Desulfurobacterium sp. TC5-1: one gene and its partner. The protein of the gene in region 1 interacts with the protein of each later gene in a pairwise test. Links are inferred from orthologs where the notes say so. Each region holds a gene or a part of one and is shown in the gene's direction. Other genes may lie near its edges. The genes, in order: H153_RS0104080 and ndk.

Region 1 (4,273 bases):
TAACATATTTGAAGGCGCTGTTATCCCTGTAGCCCTTCACGGTTCAAAGCTTCCAATAGGTATAAGAATCAAAAAAAGCAAACTCAGAGGCGTTGAATCAAACGGAATGCTCTGCTCAGAGGAAGAACTTGGACTTACTACCCATTCCGAAGGGATAATGATCCTTCCCGAAGATGCAGGACTTCAGATCGGGGAAGATGCGGTAAAAGCTTTAGGACTTGATGACTGGATAATAGAATACGAAATAACAACCAACCGTCCAGATGCTCTAAGTGTGCTTGGCATTGCAAGAGAACTTAAAAGCGTATTGGGCAGAGAAATTGTACTGCCGGAGACTTCTTTCTCAACCATTGATGAAAATGCTTTAGACGCTCTTACACTTTCAGTGAAGGATGAAGTTGCCTGCCCAAGGTACGACGGTTTTGTTGCAAGAAACGTAAAAGTTAAACAATCACCTCTCTTCATGCAGATGAGGCTTTACAAGGTTGGATTAAGACCCATAAACAACGTTGTTGACATAACAAACTACGTTCTCTACGAATTAGGTCAGCCAATGCATGCTTTTGATGCCGACAAACTAACTGAAAACACAATCATTGTTAGAAGGGCAAAGGACGGTGAAACAATCGTAACGCTTGACGGAATTGAGAGAAAACTCACTTCAGAAGACTTAGTAATAGCAGACGCGGAAAGACCTGTGGCTCTTGCAGGCATAATGGGCGGGGAAGATTCAGGTGTTACATTCAACACCGACAGAATTGTTCTTGAAAGTGCACATTTTGAACCGCTAACAATCAGGAAAACAGCAAAAAGGTTGGGTATCTCAACTGACGCCTCTTACAGATTTGAAAGAGGTGCGGACATAGAAGCAACAATCTGTGCAGCTGAAAGGGCACTTCACCTCCTTCAAAAATTCGCAGATGCCGAAATCTACTCTGGAAAAGTGGAATTCTATCCAAAACCTTACACACCTAAAGTCATCGTTTTCAATCCGGAGAAAGTTAAAAAGCTTATTGGAGTTGACATCCCACCGAGAAAATCCTTTGAAATCCTTAACTCCTTGGGTTTCCCTGTTAAGAAAGAACAGGACTACATTATCGTAAAAGTGCCGTCCTGGAGAAAGTACGACGTCTCAAGGGAAGTAGACCTCATAGAAGAGGTTGTCCGCATCTACGGAATGAAAAAGATAGAAAGCACCTATCCGCTTTTGCATTCTAACGTAGAAAGGCCCCGTAGATTTGACAACATAATGAAAACAAAAGAGTTCCTATCCGCAAAAGGATTGAACGAAGCGATAAACTACAGTTTCATCGGAAAGAAACTTTACGACGCGTTCGGTCTTGATTTTGAAAACCTTATCAAAATATCCAACCCTCTGTCAGAAGAATGGGTTGGAATGAGAGACCTTTTAACTCCTTCACTGGTTAACAACTGCGTTCAAAATGTTAAAAGAAACGAAAAAAACGTGGCCCTATTTGAAGTTTCTGTTGTATTTGAAAACGTTGGAAAAGAACTTCCTGATGAAAAATTACACGCCGCTTTCCTGCTCTCAGGAAAACTTCCTGAAGGAATTTACAATGAAAGGGAAGTTGATTTCTACGACATTAAAGGAATAGCAGAAGAACTTATAGAATACTTTGGTCTAAAAGCTGAATTTGAAAGGTCAGAAGAGAAATTTCTCCACCCGGGACAATCTGCAAACATCGTAATAAATGGTGAAAAAGCAGGATTTATAGGCAGAATTCATCCTGATATTGAAGAGAACATGGGGATAAAACAACCTGTTTTTGCAGGTGAAATAGTTCTTGAAAAGCTTTTTGAACTTGCGGGCAAGGAAAAGAAAAGCTTTAAAAAACTTCCTAAATTCCCACCTGTAACAAGAGATATAGCTGTTTTGGTAGACAGGGAAATACCCGCATCAAAAGTTGAAGAGATTATTAAAAAAGCAGCTGGAAAACTTCTTGAAAAGATAAAACTGTTTGACGTTTATGAAGGAGAAAACATTCCAGAGGGCAAAAAAAGCTTAGCATTCTCACTTATTTTCAGGTCACCTCAAAAAACATTGTCAGATGAGGAAGTTTCTCGTATAATAGATAAAGTAGTTAAAAAACTCAGTGAGTCCAACATCACCATAAGGGCATAAGAGGAAGTGGAAAGTGGCAAATTTGCCAAACACAGTTGAGATAATTATCTCCGGCAGGAGATTTACCATAAGGACAGACAAAGATCCTGAGTACGTAAGGCATCTTGGTATTAAACTTGAGAAGATGCTGGATCGTATAAGAGCTGGCAACAATCGTATAACCTATGACAAAGCTTTAATAATAGCCTGTCTCTACCTGCTTGATGAGAATGAATCTCTCAGAGAACAGATAAGGGATCTTGGCATTGAAATTCAGCGGCTACATGAAGAAGGTGCCAAGATTCTAATCAACTCAAGAAAAATAGCGCCTTAACTTTTCCCTTCCCCTTATGCCCCGAAAGGGGTAACATGAAAGCGAAGAAAGCAGCATTAAGGCATAAGATAAAAGGGAAACGGCTATTACTTGACAGGAAAGAAGCCGAAGCAAAAAGCAAAATTATATGTAAAAAGCTTTTAACCATTGATGCTGTCAGAAAGCACAGAAGCTTTCTTCTCTACTATCCCTTCAAAAACGAGGTTTCGCTACTTTCACTCTTCAACGAACTTAAAAAAGCCGGCAAATCTGTGCTATTTCCAAAAGTTTCTGGAAAAGAGTTGATACCGGTAAAGGTCAACTCTTTAAACGAACTTTCTCCTGGATACATGGGAATTTTAGAACCACCTGAAACAGGTAGAAAAGAAAAGCCAGAAGTTGTGTTTGTACCGGGAATTGCCTTTGACCTTCAATGCTACAGACTCGGTTACGGAGGTGGATTCTACGACCGTTTTCTGTCAGGAAAAGAATACTTCACAATCGGTGTCTGCTTCGACTTCCAGATAGTTGAAAAACTTCCTGTTGAACCGTTTGATGTACCTGTAAAACTTGTAGTATCCGAAAAAAGAACAATAAGGAGGAAAGAATGGAACTGTTAATGATAGTTGCACTATCAATCATCGCCGGTTTTGGTACCGGTTTCGTAGTAGGTGCAAAAAAAGAAAAGGGCGAGATCGAAAGAATCAGAGAACAGATAAGAAATGAAGCCAAAGAAGAGGCTGAAAGGCTGATAAAAAGGGCTAAAGAAGAGGCCGAAGACATAAAAAGAAAGGCAGAAACAATCCTTAAAGAAGCCCAATCAAAGGTAGATGAAATCAGAAGAGAAGCGCTCCTTCACGCAAAAGAGAAAGTCCAACTTGAGAAAGAGAGAATAGAAGAAGAACTCAAAGAAAAGAAAAGGGAGCTTCAGGAATTTGAGAAAAGACTTTTAAAGAGGGAAGAATTTTTAGACAAGAGGGAAACATCTCTTGACAAGAGGGAAGAAAACCTTGACAGAAGGGCTGAATTTCTTGAAAGAGTTGAAAAAGAGCTGGAAGAGAGGAAAACTGAACTTCAACAGTTGGAGGAGAAACTTTCAGAAAAAGAAATTGAACTTGCAAGGCTTATAGAAAGTGAAATCCAGAAACTTGAAGAAATTTCAGGAATGACAAAGGAAGAAGCAGAAGAAGAACTTTTAAGAAGAATGGAAGATGAAGTCAAAAGAGAACTTGCGGTAAGATACAAAAAAATGGAAGAAGAGTTTGAATTCATGGCAGAAAGGCGTGCCAGAAGGATTCTCTCAACAGCCATACAGAGACTTGCAACAGAACACGTCGCAGAAACAACCGTTGCTGTAGTTGACCTTCCAAACAACGAAATGAAAGGAAGAATCATCGGTAGAGAGGGAAGAAACATCCGAGCCTTTGAACTTGCAACAGGCGTTGACCTGATCATTGACGATACACCAGAAGCGGTTGCAATATCATGCTTTGACCCTGTAAGGAGAGAAGTTGCCAGGATAGCACTTGAAAGGCTTGTAGCAGACGGTAGAATTCATCCTGCGAGAATTGAAGAAGTTGTAGAAAAGGTTAGAGAAGAGATAGAACAGGAAATCATCGCCACAGGGGAAGAAACACTGTTTGAACTTGGTATCTCTAACGTCCATCCTGAACTGATTAAACTCCTTGGTAGTTTGAAATTCAGAACAAGCTATGGACAAAACGTCCTTCAGCACGTTAAAGAGGTTGCATATCTTGCCTCTATGCTTGCCGCCGAAATAGGTGCTGATGTTGAAATGGCAAAGAGAGCAGGCCTGTTCCACGACATAGGAAAAGCTG
Region 2 (16,870 bases), 140 kb from region 1 along the record:
GAAGTTGAAACGAGGGGAGAGTTTGGTGGTTTGGGCATTCAAATAACAAAGACTAAAGACGGTAAGCTGTTGATAATAACCCCAATAGAAGACACACCGGCCTATAGGGCTGGCCTTAAACCTGGCGATATCATAGTTGAAATAGACGGTAAGCCGTTTACGCCGGAGATGAGCCTCATGGATGCTGTAAAGATGATGAGAGGTAAGCCGGGAACGAAAGTTACGATAAAGGTGATGAGAAAAGGCTGGGATAAGCCAAAAACTTTTACCATTACAAGGGCTATAATCAAGATAAAAAGTGTCAAATACAAAAAGCTCAAGGGAGATATTGGATATATTAGGTTTACAATGTTTCAGGCAAATTCACCTGATGAGTTCAGGAAAGCACTTAAAAGTCTTTTGAAGGATAAGCATCTTGAAGGCATAATTGTTGACGTGAGGAACAATCCAGGTGGATTGCTTGATTCGGCAGTTGAAATAAGTGATTACTTCCTTCCTGAAGGGGATTTAATTGTTTACACAAAAGGTAGAATCCCGGACAGCAATCAGAAATTCTACTCAGAAAATCCACCGATAGTTCCTGAAGACATTCCTGTTGTGATGCTTGTTAACGGTGGAACGGCAAGTGCTGCAGAGATTCTTACAGGCGCTTTAAGGTATAACGATAGGGCGATAGTTGTTGGTGAAAAGACTTTCGGAAAAGGTTCTGTTCAGACACTTTTCCCTCTTGAAATGGGATATGGTGTTAAGATAACGACTGCGAGATATTACATGCCTAACCATAAATGTATTGACGGTAAAGGCATAACACCCGATATAGAGGTTAAACTTTCTCAGGAAGATATCGATTTTCTCAAGAAAGAAGCTAAGGAGATGGAAGAGCATCCTGAAAAAACAGAGGAGCTGAGGAAAGAGAAAGAGAAAAGAATAGACAATCAGCTTAAGAGGGCTATTGAAGTTATAAAAGAGTTTAAGCTCTTTCAAAAAATGGAAAATCAGGAAGTTAAAAAGGCAGCCTGATAACTTTTTGGGGAGGGTTTTTCCTTCCCCATTATTTAAATTTAATCAAATCCATCACCTTTTTTAGTCTTTCTCCCCAGGTTTTTCCTGCAAGGTTGAAATTTTTGTCTTCTATTCTGTGAACGGAAACAACATCATACCTTGTGCTTGTTATTAACACTTCGTCAGCTTTTAGAATTTTCTCTTTTGTGAAGAATCCTTCGAAAACGGGAACGTTCATTTCTTTTAAAATTTCTAAAACTATAGCTCTTCTTGTTCCCGGAAGGCATCCCGTTTCAAGTGAAGGTGTGAAAAAGACACCATTTTTTACAAAAAAGATGTTGGCGAAGGCAGTTTCGGAGATAAAGCCTTTAGTGTCTGAAAGTATTACCTCTGTGAATCCTTTTTCTCTGGCAGCTTGAACGGCGATAATTGACTCGTATATGGACGACGTTTTGTGCCTTGAGAGGAAATCGTTTTTTCTTTTTATCCTGTCGGAAAACATGAGAGAAATTTCTCCAGGAATTTGACATTCCCTAAAAGATATAGAGGTTTTTCCGCTGTAAGACAGTGTGAATTTAACAAGGTAATTGCCAGATTCGGGGGCTGCGTCTTCTATCAATGTTTTGAAATCCTCTTTTGGCAAGTTAAACGGAATCTTTAGAATAATAGCGCTTCTTTGTATTCTTTCGTAGTGTCTGTCAATGAAGATTGCCTTTCTGTTTTCAACCCTTACCGTTTCGAAAAGTTCAAATTCCACGGAAAAATTACCCCCTATTTCGGAAAAATTTCCGACTGTAAAGCCGGGAAAATTCTACAAAATCTTTGATAGAACTGGAAACAAGGAGATACAGCCGTTAAGGAAATTTTGGCACGGTACTTGCTCATATAAGCAGCAGAGTTAGAAAACAATCTAAAGGAGGAAGCTATGAGAAAGTTAATAACGGTTCTACTGTCTGGAGTAGTTCTTGCGGGAAATCTATTTTCATGTGCAACAGTTAGCGCTGCAACAAATGCGACTGTTTTACCGGGGATAGGCCCTGCCTACGTGGCATCACTTCCAAAACAGCCTCTCAGTAAGCAGGAGATTAAAGACCTTCTTCATATGAGAGAGGAGGAAAAATTAGCAAGGGACGTTTACACAGCTCTTTATGAAATGTGGCAGATGCCGGTTTTCAGAAACATTGCCCGTTCAGAGCAGAGACACATGGATATGCTTAAGTTTTTGATTGATAGGTACAACCTTGAGGATCCTGTTGCAAGGACGGGAGATAAACTTGGGAAATTTGAGAATAAGAAACTTCAGAGACTTTATACAAAACTTGTGAAACAGGGTAGTAAGTCCCTTATAGATGCCCTTGAAGTTGGTGCGACTATAGAAGACCTTGATATAAAAGATCTTCAGGATGCTCTAAAAAGGACTGATAACAGGGACATTGCGACTGTTTATGAAAATCTTATGAAAGGTTCGAGAAATCACATGAGGGCTTTTACGGCCATACTGAGAAGGTACGGTATAGAATATAAACCTAAGTTTATAACGCCTGCTGAATACAGAGCTATTGTCGGTTCAAAGCACGAGGCAGGCGTTGTTTATGGAGATAACGGAAGAAGTGTTGCTGCTTATCAAACAATAACCGTAAGTGGAAGGGTTACGAAAGTTTACCAGCGTCCAGGTTATGGTAACAAAAGGGTTATATGGTGGGTAGTTGAAGTGAAAACACCAAATGGTAAGGAAGAGATAGCGGTTGCACCTATATGGCTTTACCCTTCCCTTGATATTGTTCCCGGTGATACGATAGAGGTTGCCGGCTACGTGCCTCCGTTCTGGAGGTTTAGAAACATAAAAGGTCTAATGGCCTGCACTATCAAAAATCCAAAAAGAGGAGTAACATATAAGATAAGGAATTGTAACAGGCTTAACAGAAAATTTAAATTGCAGAACCGATAATTTTCTGGCGGACAGAAAGTCCGCCTTCCTTTAAAATTTTAGCGGAGGGCTAAATGAAAAAGAAGTCCGCTAAATCTTGCAATTCACGTGTTTTTGTAAGTCTCTTTCTTTTTTACACTTTGGTGGTTCTGATAATAAGTAGCGTCGTTCTTTACATAATGCCCTACGGGAGGGTTGCTTACTGGAGTGGATGGAGACTTTTAGGACTTTCAAAAGATCAGTGGGAAGCAGTTCATGTTATATCTGGAATCGGCATAGTTATTCTTGCCGTATGGCACACAATTTTAAACTGGAAACCTCTTAAAAACTACCTGGTTAAAAGGGAAAGTCTCGTTTCTGCCATGGTGGTCGTTATCTGCACCGCTGCTACAATTGCCGGACTTCCACCATTTTCAACCATTATCAATATTGAGCAAGGGATAAAGAAAAGTTGGGAAAGACGTCTTCCTGCGGCACCTCTACCCCATGCTGAACTTATGACTTTGAAAGAGCTATGCCTGAAAGATGACATTCCGCTTCAGACTGTTCTTTCTGTACTTCATCAAAACGGAATTTCAGCTTCGCCAGACGAAACTTTAAAAGAGATAGCGGAAAATAACCATCTTACACCTGCAATGGTTTATAATCTTATAAAGAGGGCAGTTAGAAGGACATATACAACGGGAATGAGAGTGGGTTTTGGCAGGATGACGCTTAAAGAAGCCTGTTTAATGAATGGACTCACTGTGGATGAGTGTATGGAAAAGCTGCAGAAAAAAGGAATAGTGGCATTACCTGATGAGACGTTAAGATCTATAGCGGCTAAAAACGGTGTTTTACCGAGAGATATAGCTGCGATGATATCTCAGTAATTGCGGAGGAGTTATGAATAAACTGAATAGACTGGCTATAAGCGAGGAGGGTTTCATCTTTGACCCAGAAACGGGGAACAGTTTCACAGTTAATAAAACGGGATTGTTTATTCTCAACTTGCTTAAAGAGGGTAAAGATGTTGAGGATATTGTTGAGGCTCTGACTGAGGAATTTGAAGTTGACAGGGAAGAGGCGACGAGAGATGTTACTGATTTTATTGAGCAATTGAGACTTTTAGGACTTGCAGGTCGAGAGGGAGAAGAAAATGTGTAAAGTTGCCGTCTCCGGAATAAACGCTGTTGACAATCCAGGTCCAGGTATTGGGGTTATAAAAGGCATTAAAGAGAAATATAAAGAAACAGCGATAGTTGGATTGGCATACGATGCGATGGAACCGGGCGTTTACATGGATTGGTTGATTAACAGGGTTTACATAATGCCGTATCCTTCGGAAGGTGAGGAACCGTTTATCAACAGACTTCTCTACATAAAAGAAACTGCTGGGCTTGATGCAGTCATACCCACGCTTGATGCAGAACTTCCCCTGTTTATCGCAAACAGTGAAAAACTTAATAGCTATGGAATATCGACTTTCCTTCCTACGAAGGAGCAGTTTAAACTTCGTTCAAAAGATAGGGTATCGGAGTTAGCAAAAGATATTGGTTTAAAAGTGCCAGAGAGTTTTATAGTCGTTTCCTACGAGGATTTAACCGCAGCCATTAACGAAATTGGTTTTCCCGTTATGATAAAGGGGATTTTCTACAAAGCTTACAAAGCCTTTAACTATCAGGAAGCCACTTCCTATTTCAACAAAATAGCCTCCGAGTGGGGATATCCGATAATCGTTCAAAAGGTTATTTCCGGTGAAGAGATGAATGTTGTGGGTGTTGGTGATGGTGAAGGTGGTCATTTCGGGATGGTAGGAATAAAGAAACTCTGGATAACCTCACTCGGGAAAATATGGACAGGTGTTACCGTTAAACATGAAAAAATGCTTAAAGCGGCAGAGAATTTTGTTGAAAAGTACAGGTGGCGAGGTGCCTTTGAACTTGAGTGTATCGTCTCAGGTGATGATATTTATCTTATAGAGATAAATCCTCGTTTTCCAGCCTGGGTCTATTTTTCTGTTGGTGTTGGAATTAATCTTCCTGCAAGGCTTCTTGATGCTGCCCTTGGCAGAGAACCTGAGAGGAGATCCGATTACGAAGCTGGAAAGCTTTATATAAGGTTTACGGACGATTTTGTAACCGATATGGATACGTTCCAGAAAATAGTCACGAGAGGTGAAAGATGAAAAAGACTTACGAGAAACCGGCGATATTTAAACTTCACACTGGTATGATGAATAAATTTGGAAGTTTTGCCTCACCGCTTTCCCGAAAAGTAAGAAAAGAGATTGACGGTGTAAAAATAGCGGATCTTGTAGAAAAGTTTGGCACGCCGCTGTTTGTTTTCTCAGAAAAAACCCTCCGTTCAAAGTTTAGAGAGATAAAAAGAGCTTTCACCACACGTTATCCCAACGTTGAATTTTCATGGTCCTACAAGACAAACTATCTTGACGCAATTTGTGCTGTTCTGCACGGTGAAGGTGAAACGGCAGAAGTTGTTTCAGAATTTGAATACAGCAAGGCAAGAAGACTTGGAGTCAAAGGTAGCGAAATAGTTTTCAATGGTCCTTATAAACCTATTGAGGCTCTTAAAGTCGCTGTATCTGAGGGAGCAAGGATAAACATAGACACTTTTGAAGAGATTGCAGACCTTGAGGAAGTTGCAGTAGAGCTTGGTGTGAAGCCAAAAGTTGCAATAAGGTTGAATATGGATACGGGTATCCATCCTCAGTGGAGCAGGTTTGGGTTTAATTTAGAGTCAGGTCAGGCTTTTGATGCCGTTAAGCGTATTGCCTTTGGCGGAAAGCTTGAATTGGTCGGTCTTCACTGTCACATAGGAACATTCATACTTGAACCAAAAGCCTATGAAACAGAAGTTAGAAAGATGGTTGATTTTGCTTATAAAGTTGAAGATGAATTTGGATTTAAGATTGAGTACATTGATATTGGTGGCGGTTTTCCATCAAGGAACAGACTTAAAGGTGTCTATTTACCGCCGGAAGTTGCAGTTCCGTCGATTGACGAGATTGCCGATAGAGTATGCAACGCCCTTCTTTCTTCTTTGAGACCGGGAGATTTTCCAAAGCTGATAATAGAAAGTGGCAGAGCAATTGTTGACGAGGCTGGCTATCTGATAACACAGGTTCACGCTACCAAAAGGCTTCCTGACGGTAGAAAAGGTTACATCCTTGATGCAGGCGTCAACATTCTCTTTACCGCATTTTGGTACCACTTTAACATTGAAGTTGATAGAGAAGTTCAGGGACCTTCAGAGCCTTGCGTCCTTTACGGTCCTCTCTGTATGAACATTGATGTTGTTGATGACCTTGCATATCTACCGCCCCTTCCGAGAGGGACAAATCTGATACTTTCACCTGTCGGAGCCTACAATGTAACGCAGTGGATGCAGTTTATCCGCTATAGACCGAATGTTGTTCTCATAGGTCAAAATGGTGAAATTGATTTGATAAGGGAAGCAGAAACTCTTGAAGACATTGTTAGAAGGGAGAGACTTCCAGAGAGGTTAAGGTTAAATGAAAGTTGAAGAACTGCTTGGAGTGGCTAAAGAAAATATAAAAAACTGCTACGCGCCGTATTCAAACTTTCGTGTTGTAGCAGCGATAGAAACAAAGGAAGGTAAGGTCTATACAGGTGTAAATGTAGAAAATGCGTCCTACGGACTTACGATGTGCGCCGAGAGGGTTGCACTGTTTAAAGCTGTTTCTGAAGGGGTAAGGGATTTTTTGAAGATTTTAATCTATTCACCTGACGGAATGCCCTATCCGTGTGGTGCATGCAGGCAGGTTCTTTCAGAATTTTGCAATAGGGACTTTTTGGTTGTCGTTGCTTCTGATGAAAGGATAGAAAAATTTACCCTTGGTGGTTTGCTTCCTCATTCATTTTCTCTCTGATGCTCTTTTCTTTGGTGAATGGCTGTTCATCTGTGGTATAATTGGTTAACCGTCTGAAACTCTGTACTTAAGAGGCTCACATGAGGATACTGTTTGTCGAAGATGACGAAGACCTTGGAGAAATAGTCAAATACAATCTTGAAAAAGAAAATTTTGAAGTTGATTGGGTGCTTGATGGTAAAGAAGCGTTAGATAAAGGACTTTTTGGTAATTACGACCTTATCATTTTAGACATAATGCTTCCAGGTATGGATGGTAAAGAGATATGTAAACTTTTGAGAGAAAATGAGAGAACAAAAGATGTTCCAATAATAATGTTGACTGCCCTTTGCGATGAAGATACGAAAGTTGAAAGTTTTAATTACGGTGCTGATGACTACGTTACAAAGCCTTTCAGCATAAAAGAGTTAATAGCCAGAATAGGAGCCATAAATAGGCGACTTAAAATATCTGAAAATGAAAAACTCTCATTTAAAGGGATAACGCTTGACAGAGTTTCAAAAGAGATAACGGTTGACGGTCAGCCTGTTCAGTTAACTAAAACGGAGTACCAGCTTATGGAACTCTTTCTTTCCAATCCCAATAAAGTCTTTTCAAGGGAAGAGCTTTTAGAAAAGATTTGGGGAAAGGAACATAGTGAAAATACGAGGACGCTTGACGTTTATATAAGCAGATTAAGGAAGAAACTTGGAAGTTACGGTAAGTATTTGAAGACACTTCCACGTCTTGGTTACAAGCTAACAGCGGAGGAGAAATGAGAATAGTAGATTTACGTAAAGAGAACTGGCAGGAGGATGCAGAACTTAGCAGGATAAAGACCCGCGGTCAGGGTCTTGAGAGCAAGTATGCCACATCTGTTCTTGAAATAATTGAAAATGTTAGAAAGTACGGCGATACAGCCGTTTTTGGCTACGCAAAAAAGTTTGATAGAGTGGAACTGACACCAGAAAATGTTAAGGTTTCAGAGGAAGAGATAGAAGAGGCTTTTGAAAAAGTAAAACCTGAAGTTATAGATGCAATTAAGCTTGCCGTTGATAGAGTTAGAAAGTTTCACGAACATCAGAAAGAGAATTCATACTTTGTTACAGAACCGGGAATGGTATTGGGACAGAAAGTGATTCCTCTTGAAAGTGCGGGGATATACGTTCCTGGTGGTAAGGCTTCTTATCCGTCTTCCGTTATTATGAACGCAGTTCCTGCAAAGGTTGCAGGTGTTGAGAAAGTTGTAATGGTAACGCCTGCGATAGGGAGCTTAGAGGTAAATCCTTACTCTCTTGTAGCAGCGAAACTTTCTGGTGTTGATGAGATATACCGTGTGGGTGGTGCCCACGGTGTTGCGGCAATAGCTTTTGGAACTGCTTCAATACCGAAGGTTGATAAAATAGTCGGTCCCGGTAACATCTATGTTGCCCTTGCCAAGAAGTTTCTCTTTGGTCAGGTTGATATTGACATGGTTGCGGGTCCGAGTGAAATATTGGTTATAGCCGATGAAACGGCAAATCCTGAGTGGGTGGCTATAGACCTTCTCTCTCAGGCAGAACACGATGAACTTGCCGGTGCCTTTTTGGTAACTCACGATGACAGAATTGCTCAGGCTGTAATTGAAGAGGTAAACAGAAAATTAAAGACACTTAAGAGAAAAGAAATAGCTCAAAAATCGATAGAGAATTTTGGAACAGTATTTCTCACGGAAAACGTTTACCATTCATGTGAAGTGGCAAACATTGTTGCACCAGAACACCTTGAAGTTGCAACGGCAGAGCCTTTTGCCCTGCTTGACTTTATTAAAAATGCAGGTGCTATATTCCTTGGACATTACACCTGTGAATCTTTAGGAGATTACGTTCTTGGGCCAAATCATGTTCTACCAACGGGTGGAAGCGCTAAGTTCTTCTCTCCTCTTGGAGTTTATGACTTTGTAAAGAGAAGTTCAGTCCTTTACGTTAGCAGAGATGGTTTTGAAAGAGTTTCTTCGGCCACTGCGCTCCTTGCAGACGTTGAAGGACTTGAAGCTCACAGCCTTGCTGCAAGGGTGAGGGCGGGAAGCCGTATAAAAGTTTCTACAAAAGAGGAAGAAAACGTTAAAGGTTAAAGAGGTTTTCAATGGAACATCTTTTGAGCTGTGAAGAGCTTGAAAAAGAAGATATTGATAATCTAATGTCCCTTGCTTTCAAGATTAGGGAGACACTTAGAAAAGGAAAGAAAAAGTTCTCAGCTTTAAGGGGACAATGTGTCGTTAATCTCTTTTTTGAAGCAAGTACAAGGACAAGAACATCTTTTGAGAAGGCTGGAAAGTTTCTCTCTGCTGACGTGATAAACATATCGGCTTCAACCAGCAGTGTAAAGAAAGGAGAAACGCTCATAGATACGGTGAAAAACCTTGATATGATGCATCCGGATATAATTGTTTTAAGGCATCCCTGTGAAGGTGCTGGAGAAACGATAAAACAACACATAAAAGCTTCAATAGTGAATGCAGGAGACGGATGTCACGAGCACCCTTCTCAGGCACTCCTTGACGCTATGACAATTATTGACGTCAAAGGGAGTTTAAAAGGTCTAAACGTTGTTATAGCTGGAGATATTGTTCATAGCCGTGTGGCAAGGTCGGACATAATTCTTTTTAAAAAGTTAGGTGCTAACCTTTTTATATTCGGCCCTTCCACGATGATGCCAAGGTATCCGGAAGCTTTAGGCGTTACGGTTTTGAAAACTTTTGAAGAAGTGGCTGAGGTGGCAGACGTACTGATACTGCTGCGGATTCAACTTGAAAGGCTTAATGCAAAAAAAGTCTTTCCATCTTTAAGGGAGTACAGCCGTTTCTTTGGTCTTAACAGGAAACGGCTTGGGATGATGAAAAAAGATGTTCTTGTAATGCATCCAGGGCCTGTTAACAGAGGTGTTGAAATTAATAATGATGTGATAACCTCTGACAGAACCTTTATATTTAATCAGGTTGAGAACGGGCTTGCCGTGAGAATGGCAATTCTTACGACACTTTGTAGCAGAGAGAAAAAACTTCTGGAGGAGATAGATGCGTAAAGCACTTTTGATTTTACCTTTCGTATTTGTTGTTGGATGCGGGCAAAGTGGCGTTTTAAACAAGGATTTGGTTTTTAAAGCAAAAGATAAAGGTGCACCTGGTGACGTTGTTTTCAGCCACGTCTATCATTGCAAGGTGAAAAAAGAACACTGTTCTGCCTGCCATCCAGGAGTATTTAAGAAAAAGTTCGGTTACGACAAAATTACAATGAAAGATATATGGGCAGGAAAATACTGCGGAACGTGCCACAACGGACAGAAGGCTTTCAGTGCCAAGGATAAAACTCAGTGTACAAGATGCCACAGTGTTAAGTGAGGAAATGTAGATGGATAGCTGTCTTCTAAAAGGTGCTCTTGTTGTTGACCCTTCTCAGGGGATAGAAAAACAGGTAGACGTTTTAATTGATAATGGCAGAATTGTTAAGATTGAAGAGAACATAGAAGCTTCTTCAGCGAAAGATATTATTGACGTTTCCGGACTTGTTTTGATGCCTGGAATTGTTGACATACACACTCACCTGAGAGATCCCGGCTACGAATGGAAAGAAGATATTGAGTCTGGAAGTCTTTGTGCAGTTGCTGGAGGTATTACCTCTGTTTGCTGTATGGCCAACACTGATCCTGTTAACGATAACCCTTCTGTTACAAGATACATTATAGAAAAGGCAAAGAGGGTAAACCTGTGTGATGTTTTCCCTGTAGGTGCTTTGACTAAAGGACTTAAAGGTGAAGAGATAGCAGAAATCGGTCAGATGGTTGAAGCGGGAATTGTTGCAGTTTCAGATGACGGAGAAACGCCAAGAGATTCAAAACTGTTGAGGAACGCCTTCGATTACGCAAAAAGTTTCGGAATACCAATTTTCTGTCACAGTGAAGACAAAACTCTTTCAGCGGGCGGGCACATGAACGAAGGCCGGCTTTCTACCTACCTTGGTATTCCGGGTATTCCGCCCGAAGCAGAAGAGATTGGAACTATCAGAGATATAATGGTTGCGAAGCTTACAGGAGCAAAGATTCATATCTGTCACGTTTCAACGAAAGGAGCTTTAAAGATAATAGAGGAGGCAAAGAAGGAGGGTGTTAACGTTACGTGTGAGATAACACCTCACCACTTTACACTAACAGAGGAAGCGGTCAGAACATTTGATACAAACGCTAAAATGGCACCACCACTTAGGACTGAAGAGGATGTTAGAGCTTGTAGAGAAGCTTTAAAAACGGGAGTTGCAGACATAATAGCTACCGATCACGCCCCCCATTCTGTTGATGAGAAGATGGTTGAGTTTAACTATGCACCGTTTGGAATAATTGGTTTTCCGACTCTTCTTCCGCTCTCTCTTGACCTTGTGAGAAAAGGTTATCTAACACTTTCACAGATGGTAGAAAAATTATCTAAAAACCCGGCAGAAATTATTAACAGGAAAGATATAGGAACACTTAAACCGGGGAGCCGTGCAAATATAACCGTATTTGATCCTGACGAAGAGTACATCCTTACGCAGGAGATGATTAAGTCCAAGAGTAGAAATACCCCCTTTCTTAACAGGCCTTTAAAGGGAAAGGTAAAGCTTACAATCAGAAATGGTAAAATAGTTTATAAGGATTTTTAAAAGGGAGGCAGGATGCAGGGAGGTTCATTTTTTGATATTTTCTGGATGTTAATAATCATTTTTTCTCTCTGGCCACTTATTCAACAAAAAAATATTGAATGGGCAAGGTTGAGGCTTATAAGAAAAATAGAAGAGAAACGAAAGTCCCGCGTAATAACGATGATACACAGACAGGAAAGATTGGCTTTTATGGGCTTTCCTATTATGCGCTACATTACGATAGAAGATTCTGAAAGAATTTTAAGAGCTATAAGGATGACTCCCGATGATATGCCGATAGATTTAATACTTCATACGCCAGGAGGACTTGCCCTTGCAGCAACACAGATCGCTTCAGCCCTTATTAAACATAAAAGCCCTGTAAGGGTAATAGTTCCCCACTACGCTATGTCTGGAGGGACACTGATAGCCCTTGCTGCCGATGAAGTTATAATGGATCCCAACGCCGTTCTCGGTCCTCTTGATCCGCAGTTGGGGCAGTTTCCAGCTCCTTCAGTTATAAAAGCTTATAAAATGAAAAATGTGAACTTAAAGGATGAAACTTTAATTCTTGCAGATGTTGCAGAGAAAGCTTTAAATCAAATGAAAAACACAATAAAAAGAATTTTAATAGCTAAGGGAAAAAAGGAAAAACAGGCAGAAGAAATTGCCGAGCTTTTAACCTGCGGTTACTGGACCCACGACTATCCTCTAACGGTTGATGTTTTAAAAGATATAGGAATAAACGTTAAGACTGATGTTCCGGATGAGGTTTATGACCTTATGGAACTTTACTATCAACCTACTGCAACAAGTTCCGTTCAATACATTCCGGTTCCATACGGAGAGCCTAAAAAGGAAAACATTCCGATAAAGAAACCTCATTAGGAGAGACCATTGATTAAAATAGGAGATAAGGTTGCCTATCCGCCTCACGGTGTAGGAATTGTGGAAGGAGAGGAAAAAAGAACCGTGGGGGAAAGGGAGATTCTCTTCTTCCGCATTAAACTTTTAGGTAAAAACATGTCTGTGCTTGTTCCTGAAAATATTATTGAAAGTTCGGGCATCCGTCCTGTACTTGACGAAAAGGAAATAGATGAAATCTTTCAGTTTCTGTCGGAAGTTCCTGAAAATATAAGTAGCAAGTGGACTGTAAGGCACAGGCTAAACGTTGATAGAATAAAGACAGGTGATGTAAAAGAGCTTGCGGTTGTTGTGAGAAATCTATCTTATAGAACGAAGGAGAAAGAACTTTCTTACTCGGAAAAGCGTATGTTTGAAGAAGCCTTTGAAAAGCTTTCGGAAGAGATAGCTCTTTCCTTGGGAAAAGACATAAAAGAAGTAAAAAAGAAAATAAGGAAGATTTTGAAAGAGGTTAAAAAGCGATGAACATACAGAGGCTCATAGGTGTTTTCTTTATCTTTCTGCTTTTGGTATCTACGCTTATTTTCCGAAACTACGGTTTCGCCGCTACTCAATCCATGTTTATAGGCATTCTTATAACTGCTGCTGCTGTTTTGCTCTACACTTTTGTCTTTCACCAGAAGAAGTTTAAAATCAGGGGACTTTTAGTATTTTCTGCAGGTTTCTTTTTAGGTCTGTACCTTGCAAAGGGAATAACCATATCCCTGTATGCTGTTTTTACCAATTTTCCCTATCTTCAGGAAATTCTCTACCTGACACTTCCCTACCTGTTTGGTTTTGCTTTTCTTGAAATGATAGGTGATAAGCCCCTTTCCGAGATATGGAAAGGAGAAACGGGTCTTTACGCAACAATTAAGGTTCTTGACACAAGCGCTTTGATAGATGGAAGGATTGTTGAAGTTATAAAATTGGGGTTCGTTGAAGGAAAGATAGTAATTCCGAGATTTGTTCTTGAAGAACTTCAATACCTGTCCGATTCAACTGACCCGAATGTCAGAACCAAAGGTAAGAAAGGACTTGAGCAGGTTTCTCTGCTTAAGGGGATCAAAAATCCGCCGGTTGAAATATACGAAAGGGATTTTCCAAGGATAAAAGAGGTTGACGCAAAGCTCGTGGAACTGTGCAGGCTTTTAAAGGCAAAGCTTATAACTACAGACTACAACCTGAACAAGGTTGCTTCTATAAAGGGTGTTGAGATTTTGAACGTTAATGATCTTGCGAACGCCCTTAAACCTGTTGTGGCAGTTGGTGAAGAATTGGTCGTTTTTGTTATGAAAGAAGGAAAAGAGAAGGAACAGGGAGTGGGATATCTTGATGACGGGACGATGGTGGTTGTTGACGGAGGTAAAGCCTACATAGGACACAGGATAAGGGCTGTGGTAAACAACGTTCTTCAAACATCTTCGGGAAAGATAATCTTTGTTAAGCCAAAAGAGGTTGTGAAGTGAGATACGCAATTATTCCTGCTGCCGGGCGAGGGAAAAGGTTTGGAGGAAAAAAACAGTTTATAGAAGTGAGTGGAAAGGCTATTATAGAGTTTACTCTAAAACCTTTTGAAGAGAGTCCATTTATAGATAAAATTGTTGTTGTTGCGCCTGAAGAGTCCATTCCGGAAATGGAGCTCAGAGTAAAGGACTTTTCAAAGGTTGAAGCAATTATTCCCGGAGGGTGCGAAAGGCAGGAGTCTGTTTTCAACGGTTTGAAGTACATAGACGGTAGATGTTCAGAGGTGGTCATTCATGATGGCGTGAGGCCCCTTGTAACAAAAAGGATGATAGATGAACTTGTGTCGGCATATCAGGAGTACGGAGTGGAGGGAGTAATAACTGCAGTAAAACCAAAGGACACGGTAAAGGCTGTGGGAGCTTCCCTTGAAGGAAGCGATTTTCTTGTTAAAGAGACCCTCAACAGGGAGAAGTTGATCCTTGTTCAAACACCGCAGCTTTTTAATTTTGAAGTTTTAATGGAGTGTCATAGAAAAGCAGCCGAAGAGGGCTTCTGGGGAACAGACGATGCTTCTCTGCTTGAGCGTTACGGTTATACGGTTGTTGCAATAAAGGGGGATTACAGAAATATAAAAATTACAACGCCAGAGGATATTGATATTTTTAGAGTTTTCCTTAATCAGATGGAAAGGTAAAAGTTTCAATTTCTTCTTCCCATTAATTCGGGTATAATCTCACAACAAAAAATATGGAGGTTCAGGATGGCAGTTGAAAGAACACTTGTTATCGTAAAGCCGGATGCTGTTAAGAAAAACGCTGTCGGTGACATTATCAGAATCTTACAGGAAAATGACCTGAAACTGATAGCTCTCAAAATGATTCACATGTCAAAAGAAGAGGCAAAGGGATTCTATATCGTTCACAAGGATAGACCTTTCTACGATGAACTTACAGACTTCATGTCTTCCGGTCCCTGTGTTCCTATGGTTTTTGAAGGTGAAAATGCCATTGCAAAGGTTAGAGAAATTATCGGTGCAACAGATCCGGCAAAAGCTGCTGAAGGAACAATTAGAAGTAAATACGGGACTGATGTAGGAAGAAATGCCGTTCACGCATCAGACTCACCGGAATCAGCGGCCTACGAGATTCCTTATTTCTTCAGTGCTCTTGAAATTCATTCTGTTTAAATAAAGGGGGCTTGCCCCCTTTTTCCGGGGAAATTTATGAAATCTAATTTTCTCATTGCTTCCGAAATAAAAAACAGGTTCTGTTATAAGGCAAAAGAAAAAGGTATCAGGAAAGAGGTCAAATATTTTATATTTGAAGATCTACTTGATACGGGAGAGTTGCTAATCGGCAAAAAGTTTGAAGTTGATGAGTTCTCTTTTATTACTTACTTTCTATTAAAAAAAAGTCGTAACATTTTTAGAAAGTGGGATGAAAATTATCTCGGATGCTTTGCAGGGTTTAAAAGCGGTACGGAGATGTTGTTTGAAGATTTCTCGTTTAAAATCAAGGATTTTTCGGATTTTACACTTTTAGCGGAAGCGGTGGAAGTGGAATCGGGTAATATCTATTCATTTACACTTGCCAATATCTGTGACCTGCCAAAAGCATTGAAATGGGAGGTTCCTGTAAAAGTAGCAATATTTGCGGACGGCGTGGCTGAAAAGGTTGAAGAACCGTCGTCGCCAATAGAGGACAGCCGTGTTATTCGTCTTTTGAAACTTGCGCTAAAGGGACACGGAAAGGCGATAGATAGACTTGAAAAGGTTTTAAACATTGATAACGCATCGTTGCTTTTAAAGAAAGTTCGCAGAAATCCGGAAGAGTTTTTTAGGAGTGCGATTTTGCATATATCAAAAGATAGATACACCGTAATCGGAAGGGCAGTATCTTCGGCTGCTGTCAATTTGGATAATCAGGAACTGTTCAGTACAGTTTTAGAAACGGAAGGCGTAAATCTCGCCGTTCTTTTAAAGGATAAAGTTTCTGAAGGTGAAAGGATAAAAATAACTGGCCGGATGGTCGGATACTACTGCGGTTAAAGGTTTCTTTGTATCCTTAAAAAGATATCATGGTATTCTTACGCCGCTGCCTTACCGAAAATCCAGCCTTGAAGACCTGCTTTTATGGTTATTTTCTTAACTTTCTTTAGATGCTTTAGATGCTCGTTTTTACTTTTTAAAATAAGTGAAATTGGGATATAAAATAAATAATAATAAGAAATGCATAAAAGAATAAACAACTAATTACCAGCCGTTTTTGGCCAGCTTTGTAAACTTTGTATAAGTATAAAACCGAAAAAAATGCTATGATGAGGTGAGAAGATATGAGAAGTGTGAATCTGTATCTATAATGTGTGGCGTGAAGACAGAGGTCATATTGTTCCGGCGTAATGTATTCATGTTTATACAGATAGATACATGGAAATTCAAAAAAAATGATATAAACGGTAAATCCCGAAACCAGTAATGTAACTAGTTTTTCTTCAATGTTGCCTAATTTTTCACTCTTTGTTTTCAACTTTTTCTCCGGGTCCGAAGCAATTTTAAAATATTTTATCATTCCTTACAAAGATTATGGAAGACTTTTGCATGGTTTTGTGATTTGTAAGGGAGAAATTTCATGATAAAGAAATTCCCACCTCTTTTCCTGCTTTTTTCTGAAGTTTGTCTTCTAACTCTATAAGTTCAGATATTTTTTTAGGCGATGGTGTTATATGAATAATCATAAACTTTTCGTAAGTTGGTGCGAAAGGTGAAATGCCCATTTTAACTTTTTCTATCTTATACCTTTCACTTTCTAAAAACTTTAAGGCAAGTTCATAGGCTTTTTTAAGGTCTCTATCTTCTACCGTGGCAGGATTTTTGATAATTTTCATTTTCCGCTCCGGCATAGGATTTCCACCTTTCTTAAATAATTATAGTGAGTATAATTTTAATTTCTTCGAGGTAGATTAAAATGTTTTAGCAGGCCATTTTTGTGAGAGTTTAGCTTCGTAATACCTCTTCACTGCTTCAAGAACTTCTTTGAAAGTGGCGTTTTC

Evidence for each region.
Region 2: the proteins of H153_RS0104080 (region 1) and ndk interact in binary tests that used the Escherichia coli proteins (3 or more experiments, as listed by UniProt). The link is inferred for Desulfurobacterium sp. TC5-1 from one-to-one orthologs.

Annotation. Positions count from the first base shown.
Region 1 is NZ_ATXC01000001.1:789,237-793,509, forward strand. What follows is about bases 1,352-4,273. They hold H153_RS0104080 (5-formyltetrahydrofolate cyclo-ligase), read left to right. Parts: upstream 1,352-2,491; coding sequence 2,492-3,055; downstream 3,056-4,273. Other genes in these bases: pheT (phenylalanine--tRNA ligase subunit beta), read left to right, coding at 1,352-2,143; H153_RS0104075 (cell division protein ZapA), read left to right, coding at 2,157-2,456; rny (ribonuclease Y), read left to right, coding at 3,043-4,273. Outside these bases: more of pheT, read left to right, coding at 1-1,351. UniProt on the Escherichia coli protein: Involved in the removal of 5-formyltetrahydrofolate.
Region 2 is NZ_ATXC01000001.1:649,287-666,156, reverse strand. Bases 13,588-16,295 are described here. They hold ndk (nucleoside-diphosphate kinase), read left to right. Parts: upstream 13,588-14,582; coding sequence 14,583-15,008; downstream 15,009-16,295. Other genes in these bases: H153_RS0103235 (hypothetical protein), read left to right, coding at 15,045-15,869; ispD (2-C-methyl-D-erythritol 4-phosphate cytidylyltransferase), read left to right, coding at 13,821-14,516; H153_RS0103250 (PIN domain-containing protein), read left to right, coding at 13,588-13,824. In the rest of the region: H153_RS0103325 (S41 family peptidase), read left to right, coding at 1-1,020; H153_RS0103320 (aminotransferase class IV), read right to left, coding at 1,052-1,759; H153_RS10055 (DUF2202 domain-containing protein), read left to right, coding at 1,928-2,950; H153_RS0103310 (DUF4405 domain-containing protein), read left to right, coding at 3,004-3,801; H153_RS0103305 (HPr-rel-A system PqqD family peptide chaperone), read left to right, coding at 3,815-4,075; H153_RS0103300 (ATP-grasp domain-containing protein), read left to right, coding at 4,068-5,096; H153_RS0103295 (alanine racemase), read left to right, coding at 5,093-6,454; cdd (cytidine deaminase), read left to right, coding at 6,444-6,821; H153_RS0103285 (response regulator transcription factor), read left to right, coding at 6,902-7,579; hisD (histidinol dehydrogenase), read left to right, coding at 7,576-8,913; H153_RS0103275 (aspartate carbamoyltransferase catalytic subunit), read left to right, coding at 8,925-9,863; H153_RS09155 (c(7)-type cytochrome triheme domain-containing protein), read left to right, coding at 9,856-10,179; H153_RS0103265 (dihydroorotase), read left to right, coding at 10,190-11,473; H153_RS0103260 (ATP-dependent Clp protease proteolytic subunit), read left to right, coding at 11,486-12,340; H153_RS0103255 (CarD family transcriptional regulator), read left to right, coding at 12,350-12,841; more of H153_RS0103250, read left to right, coding at 12,838-13,587; and 2 more genes. UniProt on the Escherichia coli protein: Major role in the synthesis of nucleoside triphosphates other than ATP. The ATP gamma phosphate is transferred to the NDP beta phosphate via a ping-pong mechanism, using a phosphorylated active-site intermediate.